Regions from separate parts of the Rhizobium sp. PEPV16 genome, predicted to be linked through region 1. Evidence: riboswitches for the same ligand, from Rfam matches in the RefSeq annotation. Region 1 holds a riboswitch; each other region holds the start of a gene.
What was found. A riboswitch is a leader RNA that binds a small molecule or an ion and turns the genes downstream of it on or off. The one in region 1 is predicted to bind thiamine pyrophosphate.
Positions count from the first base shown of each region.

Region 1 (6,171 bases):
GACAGAGCCGATGCTCGCCTCCATCAATCATCCCGGCGTCGAACAGATCAGGCACATCTGTCGCCTTCACCGGTCCATAGCCGATGCGCTTGCCGTGGACCTCGACCTCGACCAGCGGCTCCAGCCAGAACATTCCGCGCGAGCCGTTGCGCACGATCTCGGCATCGAAGCCGCGGGCGGCGATCTCCTGGGCAATCGCCTTTGCCACCTTTTCGGCCCCGAGCGCCAGCGCTGCGGCATCGCGCGGAACATATATCCTGACCGTCATCGGCGTGCCTCCGCGACGAGTTCCACCACCGTCTGATCGTCGACCCGGCCATAAACCTCGCGGTCGAGCATCGCCGCCGGCGCACAGGCGCAGAGCCCGAGACAATAGACCGGCTCCAGCGTCACGCCGCCATCGAGCGTCGTCTGATGAAAATCGATGCCGAGCAGCGCCTTGACACGTTCGGCCAGCGCATCGCCGCCCATCGACTGACAGGCCTCGGCGCGACAGAGCTTCAGCACATGCCGGCCGGCGGGATGGTCGCGATAATCGTGATAGAAGGTCACCACGCCATGCACCTCGGCGCGGGAGAGGTTCAATTCCTCCGCGATAACAGGCATCGCTTCCTGCGGCACATAGCCGAATTCTTGCTGAACCTCGTGCAGAATGGGAAGCAGCGGCCCTTCGAGAAAGCGAAGATCGGCGACGATGGCTCGGGTGCGTGCTGCAATATCGCCTTCGGCGATATGAATGGTCATAAGGCAGCCCTCCCAGCCGCTTGCTCGTTGCGAAATAGCGGGCCTCCCCAGCCGAGTGCTATTCCGTAACCACCATCTCAGGGAAGCAGCCGGCGATCAATAAAGCTATCTCGTTGCTTGATAGGTTTTTTCTATCAAAGTTCTTCATCTTGCACGAGCACTCTTGCTTCATGCAGCAAAGCCGAGACAAGCGGCGTGAAGGGCTCGCGATAAGGCGCAACAAGGCCGACCAGATGATGCGCCTCCGGCTCAACGATCGGGATCATGCGGATTTCCACCGGAAATCCGAAGGATTTGGCGACGTTGCGCGGCATGATGCTCGCCCAGCGTCCAGTCCTGACATGCGAGAACAGCACGATCATCGAGTTGGATTCGAGCGTCGGATGCGCTGTGGCGCCTGCTTCCGTCAAGTGGCGATTGATGATCCGGCGGTTCTGCATGTCGGCAGTCAATAGACAAAGCCGAAGGTCACCGATCTCCCGCCAGGTCACGTTGTCGCGATCGGATAGCGGGCTGCCGGCAGCCGTGATCAGATTATAGCGCTCGGCATAGAGGGGAACGGTCGTGACGCGGCCGAGCGGCTCGTTTTCGAGATAGGTGATGCCGGCATCGATTTCGAGGTTTTCGAGCATGCTCAGCACCTGCAACGAATTTCGCGAGACGATCGAGAAAGTCACGCCGGGATGCCGCTCCTGAAAGGGCGTGGTGATGCGCGACAGCATGGCAAGCGCGGTCGGAATGGCGGCGAGGCGGATGTGGCCGGAAAGGCCGCGGCGCGCAGCGCGCATCTCCTCGCGCATGGTGCGGGCATCGCCGACGATGCGCCGGGCCCATTCGAGCACCCGCTGCCCCTCCGGCGTCAGTCCCTGGAACCGCGAACCGCGCTGCACCAGCATGACGCCGAGCTGATCCTCGAGCTGCCGGATGGCCGCCGAAAGCGTCGGCTGCGAGATCCCGCACTCCTCCGCGGCGCGGCCAAAATGTTTTTCGTTGGCAAGGGCGATGAAGAATTCCAGCTTGTCGATCATCCGGTCTCCCGATCCGGCATGATATCATCCGGGTCAGTTCATCTTTGACGCAGCAGCCGTGCGCCGCAAGGGCGATCTCTAGATCAGGATGATTTTAGGCCCGATCGGCCTAAAATCTGAATCCTGATCTAAATCAAAGAAATAGAGCATGATGTCGTCCGAAAACCGCGCACACTTTTCGGCATCATGCTCTAACTGTTTCTGCAGCCGGTAAAAGATCGAACAGCGATTCGAGGAAGGCAAGCACGCTGACATTGCCGATGCTGTAATAGACCAGCCTGCCCTGGCGGCGCGTATGGACCAGCCCTTCTAGCCTTAACCGCGCCAGCTGCTGCGAGACCATTGCCTGCTGGATGCCGAGGATATTTTCGATCTCACCCACCGTCCGCTCCTCGTTCGCCAATATGCAGAGGATCAGAAGTCGGGTCTGGTGCGCTAACGCTTTCAGCAGATCGCTCGCTTCATGGGCTTTTCCAGCGAGTTTGTGCAATTCCTGGCCGGACATCCCCGGCTCGGGTTTGGGCAACGGCATTCGGTATCTCGGAAGGGAGGCAATGGGGTAGATCAGCACAATAGCATATTCGCACAAGCGAATTGGTCAAAAGTGATGAAATGTCAAAAAAGGTCCAAACAAATCAGCAGATAAGCTGACCTCCATTGATCTCAATCACCTGTCCGGTGATGTAGCCCGAGAGCGAGGGAGCCGCCAGGAATAGGTAGGCCGGAGCACAATCCTCCGCCGTGCCGAGCCGCTGCAGGGGGATGGATTTTCTCGTCTGCTCCAGCTTTTCGCGGGAGGAATAGCGCTCATGGAAATCCGTCTCGATCGTTCCCGGCGATACGCAATTGACGCGGATTCCGTCCGGTGCAAGCTCACGGGCAAGCGCCTTGGAATAGGTCGCAACGAAGGCTTTCGAAGCCGAATAGATAGAGGAACCGGGGCTGCCGCCGGTCAGCGCCGAAATCGAAACGGTGTTGACGATGGCAGCACCACCAGCCGCCTTCAATGCCGGCAGCAGCGCCCGCGTCAGCGCCACCACCGATGTCTGGTTGAGCCGCACGACCGCCTCATATTCTACATCGGTGAGCGTGGCAGCGGGAAAACGACCAAGCATGGTGCCGGCATTGTTGACCAGCACATCGACCTTATCGAAGAAGGCGAGAACATCCTCGGCAAATTGCGCGGCGCCACCGACTGCGGAGAAATCGGCATTAAGCAGCAGCGCCCGTCTTTCGGCTTCAGCCGTCAGCAGGAAATCCGGCAGGTCGCGTCCCGGCTTGCGCCCGGTATGGACGATCACCTTCGCGCCGCAGTCCAGGAACTGCCGGGCCACTTCAAGGCCGATGCCGCGGCCGGCACCGGTCACCACGACATTACGATTTTCGAACAGTCTGGGATGGAACACGAAGCCGTCCTCCTTGCGGACAGTGCCGCCGGTTGCGTCAATCGCCCTTAACATATGAGCGCGCCGACCGAAAGAAAGGCGCGCATCGATCTTTCCGGAAAGACGTAGCCCTTCGGGAAGACTAGCTTTCGGTCTCCAGAAGCCGCGCGCCCGGCCCTTCCTTGCCGAGCCGGTCGCAGGGATTGCGCAACGGACAGCTTTCGATCGACAGGCAGCCACAGCCGATGCAGCCGGTCAGACGGTCGCGCAGCAGGCTAAGCCGCCTGATTCGCGCGTCGAGATCATCCTTCCACAGCGCCGACAGCGTCTGCCAGTCGGCCACGGTCGGCGTGCGTCCCTGCGGCAGGGACTCGAACGCCGCCTGGATTTCCGAAAGTGGAATGCCGACACGCTGCGCCACCTTGATGATGCCGAGCCGGCGAAGCACATCGCGCCCATAGCGCCGCTGATTGCCGCGAGAGCGGATGCTCGAGATCAGCCCCTTGGTCTCGTAAAAATGCAGCGCCGAGACGGCCAGGCCGCTGCGCTCCGCCACTTCGCCGACCGTCAGGAGCTTGCCGAGCGGCGCTGCCGGAATTGTATCCATGCCTCTTGACCTCAAGATTAGTTGAGGTTTTATAACCCTTGCTCCTGCAATCGTAAAGTCCGCTAAGGATGCTCTATCACTTTGAATCTGCGCATATCCTTTTCCGAAAATCGATTCCGATTTTCGGGGTTATGCACTAGCCGCCTGAGGGAGGAAGCTCCGGTTCCGTTCCCGGCAGGTACGGAACCATTGGGAACACCCGGGCAGATCCTCCGCCCGGGTGTTTTCCGTCACATCCGGTTCATTCCGACCGCACGGACGGGTTCGCAATTTTGCTGTTGCGGGGAGAAAACCCCGGTGATAGTTTCCGCGCAAATAACAGGGGAGCTCCGTATTGCCGGGGCTGAGATGTGAGGCGCAAGCCTCTGGACCCTTCAAAGCTGATCTGGGTAATGCCAGCGGAGCGAGGTTCAGATGTTCTCAGGCGCACAAGTGTCACTCTATCCGATGTCCGACAATTTCGTCGGCATCATTCTCGATGCCGTCAAGGCGCTGGATCCCTATCGCGACCGGCTGCGTATCGAGACCGATGACATCTCCACACTGCTGGTCGGCCCGCCTGACATTCTCTTCGCCGCCATGCACGATCTTTTCGTCGCCGCCGCAAAGACCGGCGAGCATTGCGTGCTGTCCGCTGCCGTTTCACGCGGCTGCCCCGGCGAGCCCGACGACGCCATCTGCGGCGTCAACCCCTCCCTCGGCCAGGCGGAGCCGCTTGCCGAGCGTATAACAGCCGCACTTGCCGCCGTTGACATCACCGCCGAAACCGGACAGCCGACCGCTGCGCAATTCTCGCTCTACGTCATGGGAACCGGCACCCATATGGACGAGATCTGTGGCTGCATCGACTTCCTGAAGCGCTCCGGCACCTTCGACCGTGCCAAGAATTTCTGCACCAGGCTCTCTGGCGACGCCGGCGCCGTCTTCGCCACCATTCGTGAGGCCTTCCTTCGCTTCGGCGACCCCGAGGGACATGTGACCCTCGACATCACGGTGTCCGCCAATACAGCGCCGCGCGTCTTTTCAGACGCGCGAAGGACGCTGTAGCACTTTAAATTGCTGCATAATTTATCCTTAAATCGATTCCGATTTAAGGAATTATGCAGTGCCCGACGAAAGCTTGAAATCGAACGCTGATGATACCGTCAAAACCATCGGAATCGCGCCTTGCCGCGCTCCGCGCCGCTCTCTACCGGGGCATACCCGCCTTGCTTGCCGGCTGCGCCTTTTTGGCGGCATGGGAACTCTATGTCGATCTCTCCGGCATCAAACCATCCATCCTGCCGGCGCCTTCGCGCATCGTCATGCAGGGCTGGCTGAACCGCGAGGGACTGATTGCCAATACCTGGCCCACGCTCGGCGCGACACTCGGAGGTTTCGCCCTGTCGCTGGCCTTCGCCTTTGCCGCCTCGATCCTCATGGATTTCGTGCCCTTCATGCGCCGGGCATTGCTGCCGATCTTCATCGCCAGCCAGACCCTGCCGCTGGTGGCGATCGCGCCCCTCGTCGTCCTTTGGTTCGGCTTCGGCCTGTTGCCGAAGATCCTGCTGGTGGCGCTCGTCACCTTCTTCCCGCTGCTCGTCGCCTTGCTGCAGGGCTATGAATCGACCGACCGCGACATCGCCGAATTGCTGAATTCGATGAAGGCGAGCCGTTGGCGCATTTTTTGTCTGGCACGGCTTCCCTCCTCGCTGCCTTATTTCTTCGCGGGCCTGCGGATCTCGATCACCTATGCCGTCGTCGGCGCGATCTTTGCCGAATATGCCGGTGCCGCCCGCGGCCTCGGCATCTATATTCTCAACGCCAAGAACAATTTCCGTCCCGATCTCGTGCTCGCCGCCGTCGTCGTCAGCGCCGTGCTGACACTCTGCCTCTTCGGAGCGACGCTGATGATCCAGCGCCTCGTCATGCCCTGGCAGCCATCCGGGGAGCAGCGCCGATGAGCGATGCAATGGTTGAACTGCGCAACATCTCGAAGTCCTTCGACGGCATGAAGGTGCTGGACGATATTTCACTCGCTGTCGCAAGCGGCGAGTTCGTTTCGATCGTCGGCCCATCCGGCTCCGGAAAATCGACGGTGCTGAGGTTGCTGACCCAGGCGCTTCGGCCCGATTCCGGCACCATGCTTTTCAAGGGCGCGCCGCTGGAACAGGCGCCGCATTCCTTCGCCTTCATGCCGCAACGCGATGCACTGATGCCCTGGCGCCGGATCATCGACAATGCCGCACTCGGCCTGGAGGTGCGCGGTATGAGTCGCCGCGCGGCCCGTGCCGCCGTAGCGCCTCTGTTCGAGCGCTTCGGCCTTGCAGGCTTCGAGCACCACTATCCCTCCGAACTGTCAGGCGGCATGCGCCAGCGCGCCGCGCTGCTGCGCACCGTCGTCCAGACCCAGGACATGCTGCTGCTC
Region 1 covers NZ_VSZV01000356.1:404,999-411,169, reverse strand. Annotated here, with positions in the region: gene FY112_RS36415 (NADH-quinone oxidoreductase subunit NuoF) at 1-268, opposite strand, end outside; gene FY112_RS36410 (formate dehydrogenase subunit gamma) at 265-744, opposite strand; gene FY112_RS36405 (LysR family transcriptional regulator) at 879-1,772, opposite strand; gene FY112_RS36400 (metalloregulator ArsR/SmtB family transcription factor) at 1,957-2,304, opposite strand; gene FY112_RS36395 (SDR family oxidoreductase) at 2,408-3,178, opposite strand; gene soxR (redox-sensitive transcriptional activator SoxR) at 3,300-3,764, opposite strand; TPP riboswitch at 4,075-4,188, shown strand; gene FY112_RS36385 (YkoF family thiamine/hydroxymethylpyrimidine-binding protein) at 4,179-4,811, shown strand; gene FY112_RS36380 (ABC transporter permease) at 4,901-5,707, shown strand; gene FY112_RS36375 (ABC transporter ATP-binding protein) at 5,704-6,171, shown strand, end outside.

Region 2 (6,171 bases), 230 kb from region 1:
CGATGCGCGATTTCCATTCTCTTAGCCTCGGCAGCCCTTGCGGTGCCCATTTCATCTGCTTGAGGATCGTCGTGTAGACCGGGCCGAGTTCGATATAATCAGGCTTTGCTGCCAATGCGGTTTCCAGCTCGCGTTCGTCGTGCGTTGACAGGCCGAGTTTCAGGCCATTCGCTCGAATCGCGTCGAGGTCCGCTGTCGCAAGATCCTCCTGGCCGAGATGGACGCAGTCGCAACCTTCCTCGATCGCAGCCGCCAGTGGTCGTTAACGATCAGCTGACATTGATGTTTGGCGCAGACTGCTAGTGCGCGACGGATCTCGGTGCATAGTTCAGTCTCCGGCCGATCCTTGATGCACAACTGCACCAGCTTGACGCCGAGGGGTACCAACTGGGCAATCCACTCGGCGCTGTCTACGATCAGGTAGAAGGGATCGAGCTTCATGTGAACACCGCCTTTCCGATCACCGGCGTGGAGGGTACGGCCATGTCGCGAGGCCCCATCAGGCCGGCGTTGAAGGCTTGATTGCCGGCGGCGGTTGCCACGGCAAAGCTGGCTGCCATCGCCGCGGGATCGCCGGCGCCGGCAACGGCGGTGTTGAGCAGAACCGCATCGAAGCCGAGCTCCATGACCGAAGTTGCATGCGACGGCCGGCCAATCCCGGCATCGACGATCAGCGGCACGTCAGGGAAATGTGCCCGCATCGCTCTGAGCGCTGTCGGATTGAGCGGCCCGGCGGCACTGCCGATCGGTGCGCACCAAGGCAGGAGCACCTTGCAGCCGGCCTCCAGCAGTCGTTCGGCCACGACCAGATCGTCCGTCGTATACGGGAAGACTTCAAAACCTTCACTGACAAGAATATGAGCCGCCTCGACGAGACCGAAGACATCCGGCTGTAGCGTATCGTGGTTGCCGATGACCTCGAGCTTGATCCAGTCGGTGGCGAACAGCTCGCGTGCCATCTTTGCGGTCAGCACCGCTTCCGCGACGCTGTGGCAACCTGCAGTGTTGGGAAGGATACGAACGCCGAGCGCGCGGATCATCTCGAAGAAGGCGCCCCCACTGCGGCCGCCAGACATCTCACGACGAAGCGAGACGGTGACGATTTCCGTCGCCGATTGCCTGACGGCCTCAGCGAGGATTGCAGGAGAGGGGTATCGCGCTGTGCCGAGCAGCAGACGGGAGGTAATTTCGGCCCCATAAAGCGTCAGCATCCGTCAGCCTCCCTGCATCGGCGACAGGATTTCGATCTTGTCATTGTCGTTGAGCGAACGATCGAACCGGTCTTCGCGATGGACAAGCTCACCGTTGACGGCTGTCGCCAGCCAGTCACCCTCGTATTCCATCAGGACTAAAAGCTCTGACAGTGTCTCAGCCGCGACATCGTGTTCCTCGCCATTAACGATCAATTTCATGGGGCTTTCCTTCTCGTGGCCTGTTGGTCGAAGACAAGTTCAGCGGCCTCGGCGGCCATGGCTGGCGCGAGCAGAAAGCCGTGGCGGTAGAGGCCGTTGAGCGAGATCACCTTTCCCTGACGGCTTGCGCGGGGAAGATTGTCCGGAAAGGCTGGACGGATTCCGACACCCGTTTCGATTATGGTTGCATCGGCAAAGGCCGGAAATAGCGTGTATGCAGCGTTGAGCAGTTCCATCAGTGAACGGGCGACTATAGGCCCGTCGAATTCCGTCTCGACCATCGTCGCGCCGACCATGAACAGACCGTCTCCACGCGGGACGATGTAGACGGGGAAACGCGGATGGAGCAAGCGGACCGGCCGGGAGAGATCCACGTCAAAGCTTCTAAGGTAGAGCATTTCGCCGCGAACGCCGCGCAACTCCTTCGCCTGGCCGATCTGCGCTGCGCCCGTGCAATCGACGACACCGTCAAAGCTCTCCTCGTGCGGGCTCTCGCCCACGAAGGTGACCCCCTGAACCGTCAGCTTGGTGCGCAGCAGACACAACACTCGCCGAGGATCGAGATGGGCTTCGCGGCGGAAGAACAGCCCATGCCGGAACCGCCCGGCAAGAGAGGGTTCCAGCGCCGCAATCGCCGTCTCTTCCAGCCATTCATAACCGGTCGTGCGGCAGGCAAAGCGTTGCAGTTCACCAAGATCGCGGGCCGGGGCGACCACGAGCGTTCCGTTTCGTCGCACCTCTCCAGGCACCATTGCCTCCCATTTGTCGGCGGCGGTGAGGCCGCGCATCAGCACAGCGCGATCAGCACTCTCCCGCTCGCACCAGGGCGCCAACATTCCGCCCGCGAGCCACGATGCAGCACCGAGGAAACCGTCATATGGATCGAGCACGGTGAGCTCGGCATCTCGAGCGCGCAGTTCATGCGCCACCGTCAGGCCGGCAACGCCGGCCCCTTTGACAAGCACACGCATCTCATTCGCCCGATTGCTGTTGGGTTTCTATCGGCATATAGAGGCCGCCGCCCTCACGATAACGCGCTGCCATCGCATCCAGACCTTCCTTCTGTGCTTCGGCGCGGATATCGTGCGAGATGCGCATGGAGCAGAATTTTGGGCCGCACATGGAGCAGAAATGCGCCACCTTATGGGCTTCCTTCGGCAGCGTCTCGTCGTGAAAGCTGCGGGCGGTTTCAGGGTCCAGCGAGAGGTTGAACTGATCCTCCCAGCGGAATTCGAAACGGGCACGCGAGAGCGCATCATCGCGCAGCTGTGCTGCCGGATGCCCCTTGGCGAGATCAGCCGCGTGGGCCGCGATCTTATAGGTGATAACGCCGGTCTTGACGTCATTGCGATCGGGAAGACCGAGATGCTCTTTCGGGGTGACGTAGCAGAGCATCGCGGTGCCGAACCAGCCTATCATGGCTGCGCCTATTCCAGAGGTGATGTGATCGTAGCCCGGTGCGATATCCGTCGTCAGCGGCCCGAGCGTGTAGAAGGGTGCCTCGCCGCAGACCTCGAGCTGCTTGTCCATGTTCTCCTTGATCTTGTGCATCGGCACATGGCCGGGGCCCTCGATCATCACCTGGCAGTCTTTCGCCCAGGCGATCTTGGTCAGCTCTCCCAGTGTTTCCAGTTCGGCGAATTGCGCTGCATCGTTGGCATCGGCGATGGAGCCAGGGCGCAGGCCGTCGCCGAGCGAGAAGGAAACGTCATAGGCCTGGGCGATGTCGCAAATTTCCTCAAAGTGCTCGTAGAGAAAACTCTCCTTGTGATGGTGCAGACACCACTTGGCCATGATCGAGCCGCCGCGGGAAACGATGCCGGTGACGCGGTTGACGGTGAGCGGGATATAGGCGAGCCGCACGCCGGCATGGATGGTGAAGTAGTCGACACCCTGCTCGGCCTGCTCGATCAGCGTGTCGCGATAGACCTCCCAGGTCAGGTCCTCGGCAATGCCGTTCACCTTTTCGAGCGCCTGGTAGAGCGGCACGGTGCCGATCGGCACGGGCGAATTGCGGATGATCCAGTCGCGGATATTGTGAATGTTGCGGCCGGTCGACAGGTCCATGACCGTATCGGCGCCCCAGCGGATCGCCCAGACCATCTTCTCGACCTCCTCCGCCATCGACGAAGTGACGGCCGAATTGCCGATATTGGCATTGATCTTCACCAGAAAATTCCGGCCGATGATCATCGGCTCAGCTTCGGGATGGTTGATGTTGGCGGGGATGATCGCCCGACCCGCCGCCACTTCCTGCCGGACGAATTCCGCCGTCACATGGTCCGGAATATGCGCGCCGAAGCTTTCGCCGTCGCGGACCATGGCATCCGCGTGCGCCTTGCGGCCAAGGTTTTCGCGTATGGCGATGAACTCCATTTCCGGCGTGATGATACCAGCGCGCGCATAGGCGAACTGGGTGACGGCCTTGCCGTCCTTTGCGCGCAGCGGCTGGCGTAGCGTGGGGAATTCGGGCGTCAGCCTTTCGCCGCTGGCAAAGCCGTTGTCTTCGGGACGGACATGGCGGCCCTGATAGGCCTCGACGTCGCCGCGGGCGAGAACCCAGTCGCGTCGCAGTGAGGGCAGCCCCTGTTCGATACGGATCTCGGCGCCCTCGATCGTATAGGGGCCGGAGCAGTCGTAGACGACGACGGGCGGCTCGCCCGATGTCGGATGCAGGCTGATTTCGCGCATCGGCACGCAAATTTCGGGATGGACGTCCCCCCGAATGTAGATCTTCCTGGATGCCGCCAAGGGGCCGGTGGTGACGGTTGGGGTGGCTGCGATATTCATGGTTTGAGGCTCCAAAGTTCGATTGGAGACCCAGTCCTCAGCCGGAATGATGAAAAGACGCCGGCACGGATTCCACGCGTGAATCCACTGCCTTGGAGCGCTTGCACCGTCCCTACGCCAGTATGAACTGGATCAGGTTCAACGGGTCGCTGCGCGCGATAGCAGTATCTCAGCCCCTTGCCGGGACCCCCCTGGTGAATGCCAAAAAGGGTAGAGGCTTGCCGAGGGGACGTCAAGCGACAATCTGCGATGGCGTAGGGTCAGGTTACACACAGGCTATCGTGCGTGGAGCCCGCGATCAAACGACGGACAAGGGCAATCGTCCGGCCGGCACGCTTCCGCACGACAAGGGCGTTTGTCGCACGCAGTGGCAGTCGATTTATTCCGAGTTGTTCGCCAATTCTTCCGAGATACCGAAGCGCTATTGAGAAAGCAGGCGCGGAACTGGAAAGTCTAGTACTTTGTCCGTGTAGCTTTCGACCAAGGTGCTAAACGGCGTGCCGTCTCGAAGTTTCAGTACGGCACGATGTTCGAGCAGGAACGGCGGCAGGGTAAGGGAACTTGTTTCGTGCGCTGTTAAGCCGTCCATGTCCCAGCCTTCGGATAGAGGGGACCAGAGCAACGTGGCAGACAGGTTTGTGCGAGTGAAATTGAGAGCCTGAACGGCTCTGCCAAACGCGATATCGCTGGTATTCAACGCCTGATTCATCTCTGCAGTTAATTTTGCAGGTACATACCAATTGTCGGCTTCGGACAAGACGCGGTCGCCGCAGACCAGGCGGACGCGGCGATAAGCGATAAGCTCACCGGGGCCGACGGTCAGAAGTTCACGGATGTGCTCATCGGCCGGTTTGCCTCGCCCGCCCACACGCTGAGCTACGATCTTGGAACCTTCCGGTGCGAGCTTATGCGCGGCGCACCAGCGGTCAAGGGTCAACGTAGCACTGGCGTTACTCAGGAGGTTGGCATTCAAGGTCTGGAGGACCGCAAGCGCTTCCACTCGAGATGCCGGCGTGTTCAGCCACTGAGACCCTATAGACGATTCTTGCGCGATTGCGATCTGGGTGCCCAGCACGATGGCGGCCGCTGCAAGTGCGGCGATGCGAATGCATTTCGAAGAACATAATGTCACGGAGAATGAAATCCTTTCTGCAGTATAATTGGGCAAACCTTGCGGGCCAAATATCCTTGATTTTTGCCGACGAGCGACCGTTGTCAGCGTATATGATAGCGGCAGCAGGATTTGAACTGCGGCTCGCGTGTGCCGCACAATGGTCAGGTTCCTGAAGACTTTCTTACCATCTTTCGATGTTCCAGCCGTGCTGGTTCGCACCTGTTGAAACTTGTGTGCCCGAGCCGTCCTTTGCTTGCGTCGCATCCATGTCGTCCATGATATCCTCCATCCGCTCGCCGACCTTTTGTTGGAGTCTGCGGGCGTTGGCGACTGAGCCGGCGCTTCCATTCTGGAATATGGAAACCCGAGAGACGTGGATTTCAAATGAGGAACGTGGCGGCCGGTCCGAATTCTCCCAAGTCCATACTCATAACTCTCACTTAACGGTTTAGCGCCTTTGTCGTCGCCCTCGCTCGTTGCGAGATGTTCATATAGCTGGATTGGATAAAATAGCTCGCAACCGAAAGCAAAATCCAGGAGCCATTGTTGGAAAAAGCTCTTCTTCGTCGACCCGGAGCCCTCCTGCCGGTCGAGTGACAATTGCAGACCAGGCAGCGACACGCCGTCGATGGTTGCCAACCTCAGGTGCGAGTAGCCAAGGCGCTTGTCTGATTTCTTTTGGCGCTCCATGTCATCGTGCTCCTTTGTAAGTCTGCCGACGATGATGTCGCCGGCAAGATTTCAGCATTCATCGGGAAAGAATTTCCGTTGCTACCGTAGCTCCTCATGACGGGACACTTGATGAAAATGACAAACAACGCAACAGATGTGTTGAGTATATTTTATGGTATATAA
Region 2 covers NZ_VSZV01000356.1:171,496-177,666, forward strand. Annotated here, with positions in the region: partial or broken gene FY112_RS35230 (thiamine phosphate synthase) at 1-441, opposite strand, end outside; gene FY112_RS35235 (thiazole synthase) at 438-1,211, opposite strand; gene thiS (sulfur carrier protein ThiS) at 1,215-1,412, opposite strand; gene thiO (glycine oxidase ThiO) at 1,409-2,383, opposite strand; gene thiC (phosphomethylpyrimidine synthase ThiC) at 2,385-4,202, opposite strand; TPP riboswitch at 4,294-4,405, opposite strand; gene FY112_RS35255 (hypothetical protein) at 4,624-5,334, opposite strand.
Region 2: another riboswitch for thiamine pyrophosphate. It lies ahead of thiC (phosphomethylpyrimidine synthase ThiC); the one in region 1 lies ahead of FY112_RS36385 (YkoF family thiamine/hydroxymethylpyrimidine-binding protein).

Region 3 (6,171 bases), on a different contig from region 1:
GCGTGAGTTGAAGCGCGAATTCGGCGCCTCGATCATCCTCATCACTCACGACATGGGCGTCGTCGCCGAAATGGCCGACCGCGTCGTCATCATGCAGAATGGCAGGATCGTCGAGCAGGGAACGGCGCTCGCCATCTTCCAGCGGCCGAAGGAGGCCTATACGCAGCAATTGCTCGCCGCCGTCCCGCGGCTCGGCGCGCTTGCCGGCACCGACCGTCCGCCGCGCATCACCCAACGCGCGGTCGAGACGCTGCATCCGGACCGCACGCCGGTGCTGAACGTGCGCGATCTGACCGTCACCTATGGCAGTGCCGCAAGCCGGTTTTTCAAGGGCAAGCCGCCGGTCGCAGCCGTCGAAGGCGTTTCCTTCGATATCCTGCCGGGCGAAACGCTCGGCCTCGTCGGCGAAAGCGGCTCGGGCAAATCGACGACGGGCAAGGCTGTCCTCGGCCTCATCCCCTTCAAGGGCAATGTCCTGATCGACGGCTGCAATATCGCCGGCCTCAGCCAGCGCGAGATGCGGCCCGTGCGCCGCTCGGCGCAGATGATCTTTCAGGATCCCTATGCCTCGCTTGACCCGCGCATGGCCGTCGGCAAGGCGATCGGCGAACCGATGGTCATCCACGGCATCGGCAACCAGAGTGAACGGCAGGACCGCGTCGCCGAACTGCTGCGCCGGGTCGGCCTGACGCCTGATGCGGCGACGCGCTATCCGCACGAGTTTTCAGGCGGCCAGCGCCAGCGCATCTGCATCGCCCGGGCCTTGGCGCTGGAGCCAAAGCTGATTGTCGCCGACGAAAGCGTCGCAGCCCTTGACGTCTCTGTCCGCGCCCGCGTGCTCGACCTGCTGCTCGAACTGCAGGAAACGATGGGGCTTGCCTATCTCTTCATCTCCCACGACATGGCGGTGGTCGAGCGCATGTCGCACAACGTCGCCGTCATGCGCGCCGGCCGCATCATCGAAACCGGCACGCGGCGAGAGATATTCGAAAACCCTGGGGATGATTATACCCGGGCGCTGATCGCCGCGGTCCCGATTCCCGATCCGGAGGTCTACCGCGTGAAAGGGGTTCATGCATGAGCGCATTGCCGGAGCGAGTGTAGATCGGCGATTTTAAAGTCATTCGGATATTTAGTAAATATAGAGCTGCATTTCAGAAATATATTGCACCTATGGTTGTCGCTGTTATTCTTTCCGAAGAGGGAGGAGAACCGCATGGCGAGAGCGCAGCAGCCAGCACGGCCTCGGAGAAAATCCGAGAGCAACATTCAAGAAAACCTCGTCAAGACGCGGATTGGGGGCGATCTCTCGTCGTTCATGAAGGGCAAGACGGATCCCCCCAAGGGGATTGGCAAGGCGAAGCAATTCGATGTCATCATCGAATTTAACCGCGACTTTCCGGGCGGCGGCACGGCGGCGCGGCAACTCTTGTTCGAAGCATTCCTGTTGTACCTCAACAGGATTGGGGCGACTGACGAGAGCAACAACCTGTGGCGTTTCGGCATGTCCCCGCCGCTCGGCATGCCTGCGGTCTCGGAGGACAGCAAACTGGACCTCTCGCAGATCTTTTCGAATGGAAGCAGGATTGCCGCCAAATCCCTCTGGACCGACAGCTACGCCTTCGCGACCCTGACCCGGGAAGCCATTGACCGGCTTTCGAGCTGGACAATGCCCAAAAAGGATGACGACAAGAATAAGGGTGAAACCAAAAGCGGCAGCAAGAATAAAAAGACACCACTCGTCTACAAGATCTGGTGCGATCACGAGATCAAACGCTGCGTCTATGAATCCGTCAGGACAATCAAATGCGATGCGGCGCATGCATCCTTCGCAGCCAGCGGAAAAGGCATTGTCTGGGCAGTGGCCGATACCGGCATTGACGGGACACATCCGCATTTCAAAACACTGAGAACGCTCGATCTGCCGGACGGCCTCTTTCATCGGGATTTCACGGCCGACAATCCGGACCCGGCCGTGGCGTCGGCTGCGGCGCTGATCGATAGTGCCGGCCATGGAACCCATGTTGCCGGCATCATCGCCGGCCGCACATCGGTGCTGGACGAACCGAAAACGGACGCGATCAGGAATATCTGCGTGAAATCGGAGGTGCGCAACGAGGATGGGACCAAATCAACCGTCAAGGATGCTCATGACGGCGTCATCACCGGCATGGCACCGCACTGCAAGCTGTTGAGCCTGAAAGTGCTGGCCAATGAGAAGCAGGGCAAGCTCAGCAATCTGCTGGCTGCGATCGGCTATGTCCAGCGCTCGAACGACTACGGGCGCAACATCAAGATCCACGGCATCAATCTCAGCCTTGGCTATCCGTTCGATCCGGTCTGGTTCGCGGCAGGGCAAAGCCCGCTCTGCGTCGAGGTCGACAGGCTGGTGCGTTCGGGCGTCTGCGTCGTGGTCGCGGCCGGCAATGCCGGCTACGGTACGGTGACGCAGTTCTCAGGCGCGCCGGAGCGCGCCGCCCATAGCGGCACGATCATGGATCCCGGCAACGCAGCGCTCGCCATCACTGTCGGCTCGACGCATCGCGACATGCCGCATACCTACGGCGTCTCCTATTTTTCCTCCAAGGGACCGACCGCGGATGGGCGCATGAAGCCCGATCTCGTCGCACCCGGCGAGCGCATCATCTCATGCGCGCTCTACAACGGTGCCAAGTCAGGCGAAGCGCCGTTCCGGGAGGATACCGGAACGAGCATGGCGACGCCGCATGTCTCCGGCGCGATCGCCGCGTTTCTCTCGGTTCGGCGTGAATTTCTCGGCCACCCGGAACGCGTCAAGGAGATCTTCATCGGCGCCGCGACCGATCTCAAGCGGCGGCCGGAGTTTCAGGGCGCCGGCCTGCTCGATCTGATGCGAACGCTACAGGCTGTGTAAGGAGGACATATGGACACGCTTGGACCCTCGCCATTCCTATGGCTCGAATTCGACAAGAATGGCGCGATCGATCCCGCGACGACGACAAGTCTCGCGGCGTTGCTCAACCAGCCCGGAACGACCGATCTGGTGGTCATGTCGCATGGCTGGAAGAATACCAAGGACGATGCCCTCAAGCTCTACGGAACGCTGTGGGCGAACGCCCGCAAGAAGCTTGCGCCCGACAAGGCGAGCCACACCGTCGTCGCCGGCGTCGTCTGGCCCGCCAAGGCCTATCGCACCGATTTCGACGAACAGACGCTGGTGACGCCAGGCGGCGGTGGGACCCTGGCGGCAGATGGAACGGTGGCAGGCCCTGAGGATCTTGACGATGCGGCCTTCAAAAACGTGCTGAAGGATTTCGAGGATCTCTTCGGGCCGGATGGCGCCGCAACGGCCGAAAAGGCGCGGGCGGCAGCGAAGACGCTCGATGAAACGACGTCGTTTTTCCTCGTCAAGAACGGCAACGAAGCACTCGGTTCTCCGGGAACGGACTCCGAACTCAAAGCGGATTCAGCGCCGATTGCGCTCGCCACCGACGATGCCACCAGCGCCAAAATGCTGATGGAAGCTCTCATCGCGGCGCCGACATTCAACCTCGAAAGCTCCGTCGGCAAGGCTCAAGGGCTTGGCGACGTCGTCTCGGGCCTGATCTCCGGCCCGAGAGCGGCGGTGGCGCGGTTTTTGAACCAGCTGACCTATTACGAAATGAAGAAGCGCGCCGGCATCGTCGGCGAGGCGTTGACGAAAAGCGTGCTGTCGAAGCTCGTGCTGCAGCAGCCAATTCGCCTGCATCTCGTCGGCCACAGCTTCGGCGCCCGGCTGGTCGCGGCGGCGGCAAACGGGCTGGCGCCGGTCCCGAAGCTGGAATTCTTCTCGCTCACCCTGCTGCAGGGGGCCTTCTCGCACAATGGCTTCGCCAAGGAGATCAAGCCGGGCCTTGCCGGCGCCTTTCCCGATGTCGTGGGCAAGCCGACCGGCCCGATCTGCATCACCCACACCCACAACGATCTCGCCTGCACGCTCGCCTATGCGCTGGCGTCGCGCCTATCGCGCGATATCGCCAAGAGCATCGGCGATGCCAACGACGAGTTCGGGGCGATGGGGGCGAACGGTCCGCAGCACCTGAAGGCGGGACAGGCCGTCGAGGACGATGCGGATGCCGTGTTCACGCCGCAGGCCGGCAAGGTCAACACCTTCCTGGCGGACAAGTACATCATCAAGACGGCGGCGTCGGATGCCCATAACAATGTCGACAACGAGGATGTCGGACGGCTGTTGGCAAAGATCGTCGGCTGATCGCCTTTCGTAAAAGAGACGCGGCGGCGTTGGTCGTGGAATTGTCATTTTCGGGATGACATCAGTCCCGTTCTCTGCGAAAAGAGCGCGATGAGAGACAGGGGCGTTCGTCGACAGACGGGCTGAGAAGCACCCTTCGAACCTGAACCGGATAATGCCGGCGGAGGGAGTCGCTCGGGGCCGCGGCACCGTCCGCACGAACCGCCCCGTGCCCGCCCCCGCCTGAAAGGGGCCATATGCAGACCAGGACCACACCAGGAGCGATGCTGAAGGCGATGCGCGAAAAGCCGCCGCTCGTTCAGTGCATCACCAATTACGTCGCCATGAATATCGCCGCCAATGTTCTGCTCGCCGCTGGCGCCTCGCCCGCCATGGTGCATGCGGCGGAAGAAGCCGGCGAATTCGCCGGGATCGCAAGTGCGCTGACCATCAATATCGGCACGCTGTCGACGCAGTGGGTAGACGGCATGCAGGCGGCTGCGAAAGCGGCGACATCCGCCGGCAAACCCTGGGTGCTCGATCCGGTCGCCCATTATGCGACGGCTTTCCGCCGCAATGCGGTCGCCGAACTGCTCGCCCTGCGACCGACCATCATCCGTGGCAACGCTTCCGAGATCATCGCGCTTGCCGGCGGAGAAAGCCGCGGCCAGGGAGTCGACAGCCGCGATCCGGTCGAGCAGGCGGAAGGTTCGGCGCGATGGCTGGCTGAGCGGCAGCGGGCGGTCGTTGCCGTTACCGGTGCGGTGGATTTCGTCACCGACGGCGAGCGGGCCGTGCGCATCGAAGGCGGATCGGCCTTGATGCCGCAAGTCACCGCGCTCGGCTGCTCGCTCACCTGCCTCGTCGGCGCCTTTGCCGCGACGGCGCCTGAGGATATCTTCGGCGCGACGGTCGCCGCACTTTCAACCTTCGCCATCGCCGGTGAGGAAGCCGCCCTTGGTGCGGCCGGGCCTGGCTCCTTCTCCTGGCGTTTTCTCGATGCGCTGGCCGCGCTCGACGCCGAAATGCTTGACGCCAGGGCAAGGATATCAGCCGCATGAAGGCTTTCGACCTTTCGCTCTATCTCGTCCTCGACCCCGATCTCTGCGCGGAGATCGGCATGGTCGAAACCGCGCGCCTTGCCGTTGCCGGCGGTGCGACCATGGTGCAGTTGCGTGACAAACATGCCGGCACCATCAGGATGATCGAGACCGGCCGCGCCTTGAAACAGGCGCTGGATGGGACCGGCGCCCTGCTCATTGTCAACGATGACGTCGAGGCGGCAATCGCCATCGGCGCCGACGGCCTGCATATCGGCCAGGAGGACATGGATGCGATGAGAGCGAGGGCGATGATCGGCCCTGAGATGATCCTTGGCCTGTCTGTCGAGAGCGAGGCGCTTGCCGGCGCCGTCGATCCTGATCTCGTCGATTACACCGGCGTCGGCCCGGTATTTGCGACACCGACCAAGGCCGATCACAAGCAGCCGATCGGCTTTGACGGACTTGCAATGCTGGTAAAGGCCTCGCCGGTGCCATCGGTCGCGATCGGCGGGCTCAAGGCCGATCATGTCGCCCAAGTGTTTGCCGCAGGCGCCAGTGGGCTTGCCGTCGTCTCCGCCATCTGCGGCACGCCCGATCCGGAAGCCGCTACGCGCCGTATCGCTGCAGAAATTCGAAAGGTCCGCGCATGATCCGCAATGTTCTCTCCATCGCCGGTTCCGATCCCTCCGGCGGCGCCGGCATCCAGGCCGATCTCAAGGCCTTTTCCGCCCGCGGCGTCTATGGCATGGCGGTGCTGACCGCGCTGACGGCGCAGAACACGCAAGGCGTCAGCGGCGTGCACCTGGTGCCGCCGCAATTCGTCGCCGACCAAATCAATGCCGTCTTTGCCGATGTCCGCGTCGATGCGGTCAAGATCGGCATGATCGCCAATGCCGGCATCGCCGATGCCGTTGTCGG
Region 3 covers NZ_VSZV01000317.1:39,299-45,469, forward strand. Annotated here, with positions in the region: gene FY112_RS19740 (ABC transporter ATP-binding protein) at 1-1,081, shown strand, start outside; gene FY112_RS19745 (S8 family peptidase) at 1,217-2,893, shown strand; gene FY112_RS19750 (hypothetical protein) at 2,903-4,231, shown strand; TPP riboswitch at 4,321-4,417, shown strand; gene thiM (hydroxyethylthiazole kinase) at 4,468-5,271, shown strand; gene thiE (thiamine phosphate synthase) at 5,268-5,903, shown strand; gene thiD (bifunctional hydroxymethylpyrimidine kinase/phosphomethylpyrimidine kinase) at 5,900-6,171, shown strand, end outside.
Region 3: another riboswitch for thiamine pyrophosphate. It lies ahead of thiM (hydroxyethylthiazole kinase); the one in region 1 lies ahead of FY112_RS36385 (YkoF family thiamine/hydroxymethylpyrimidine-binding protein).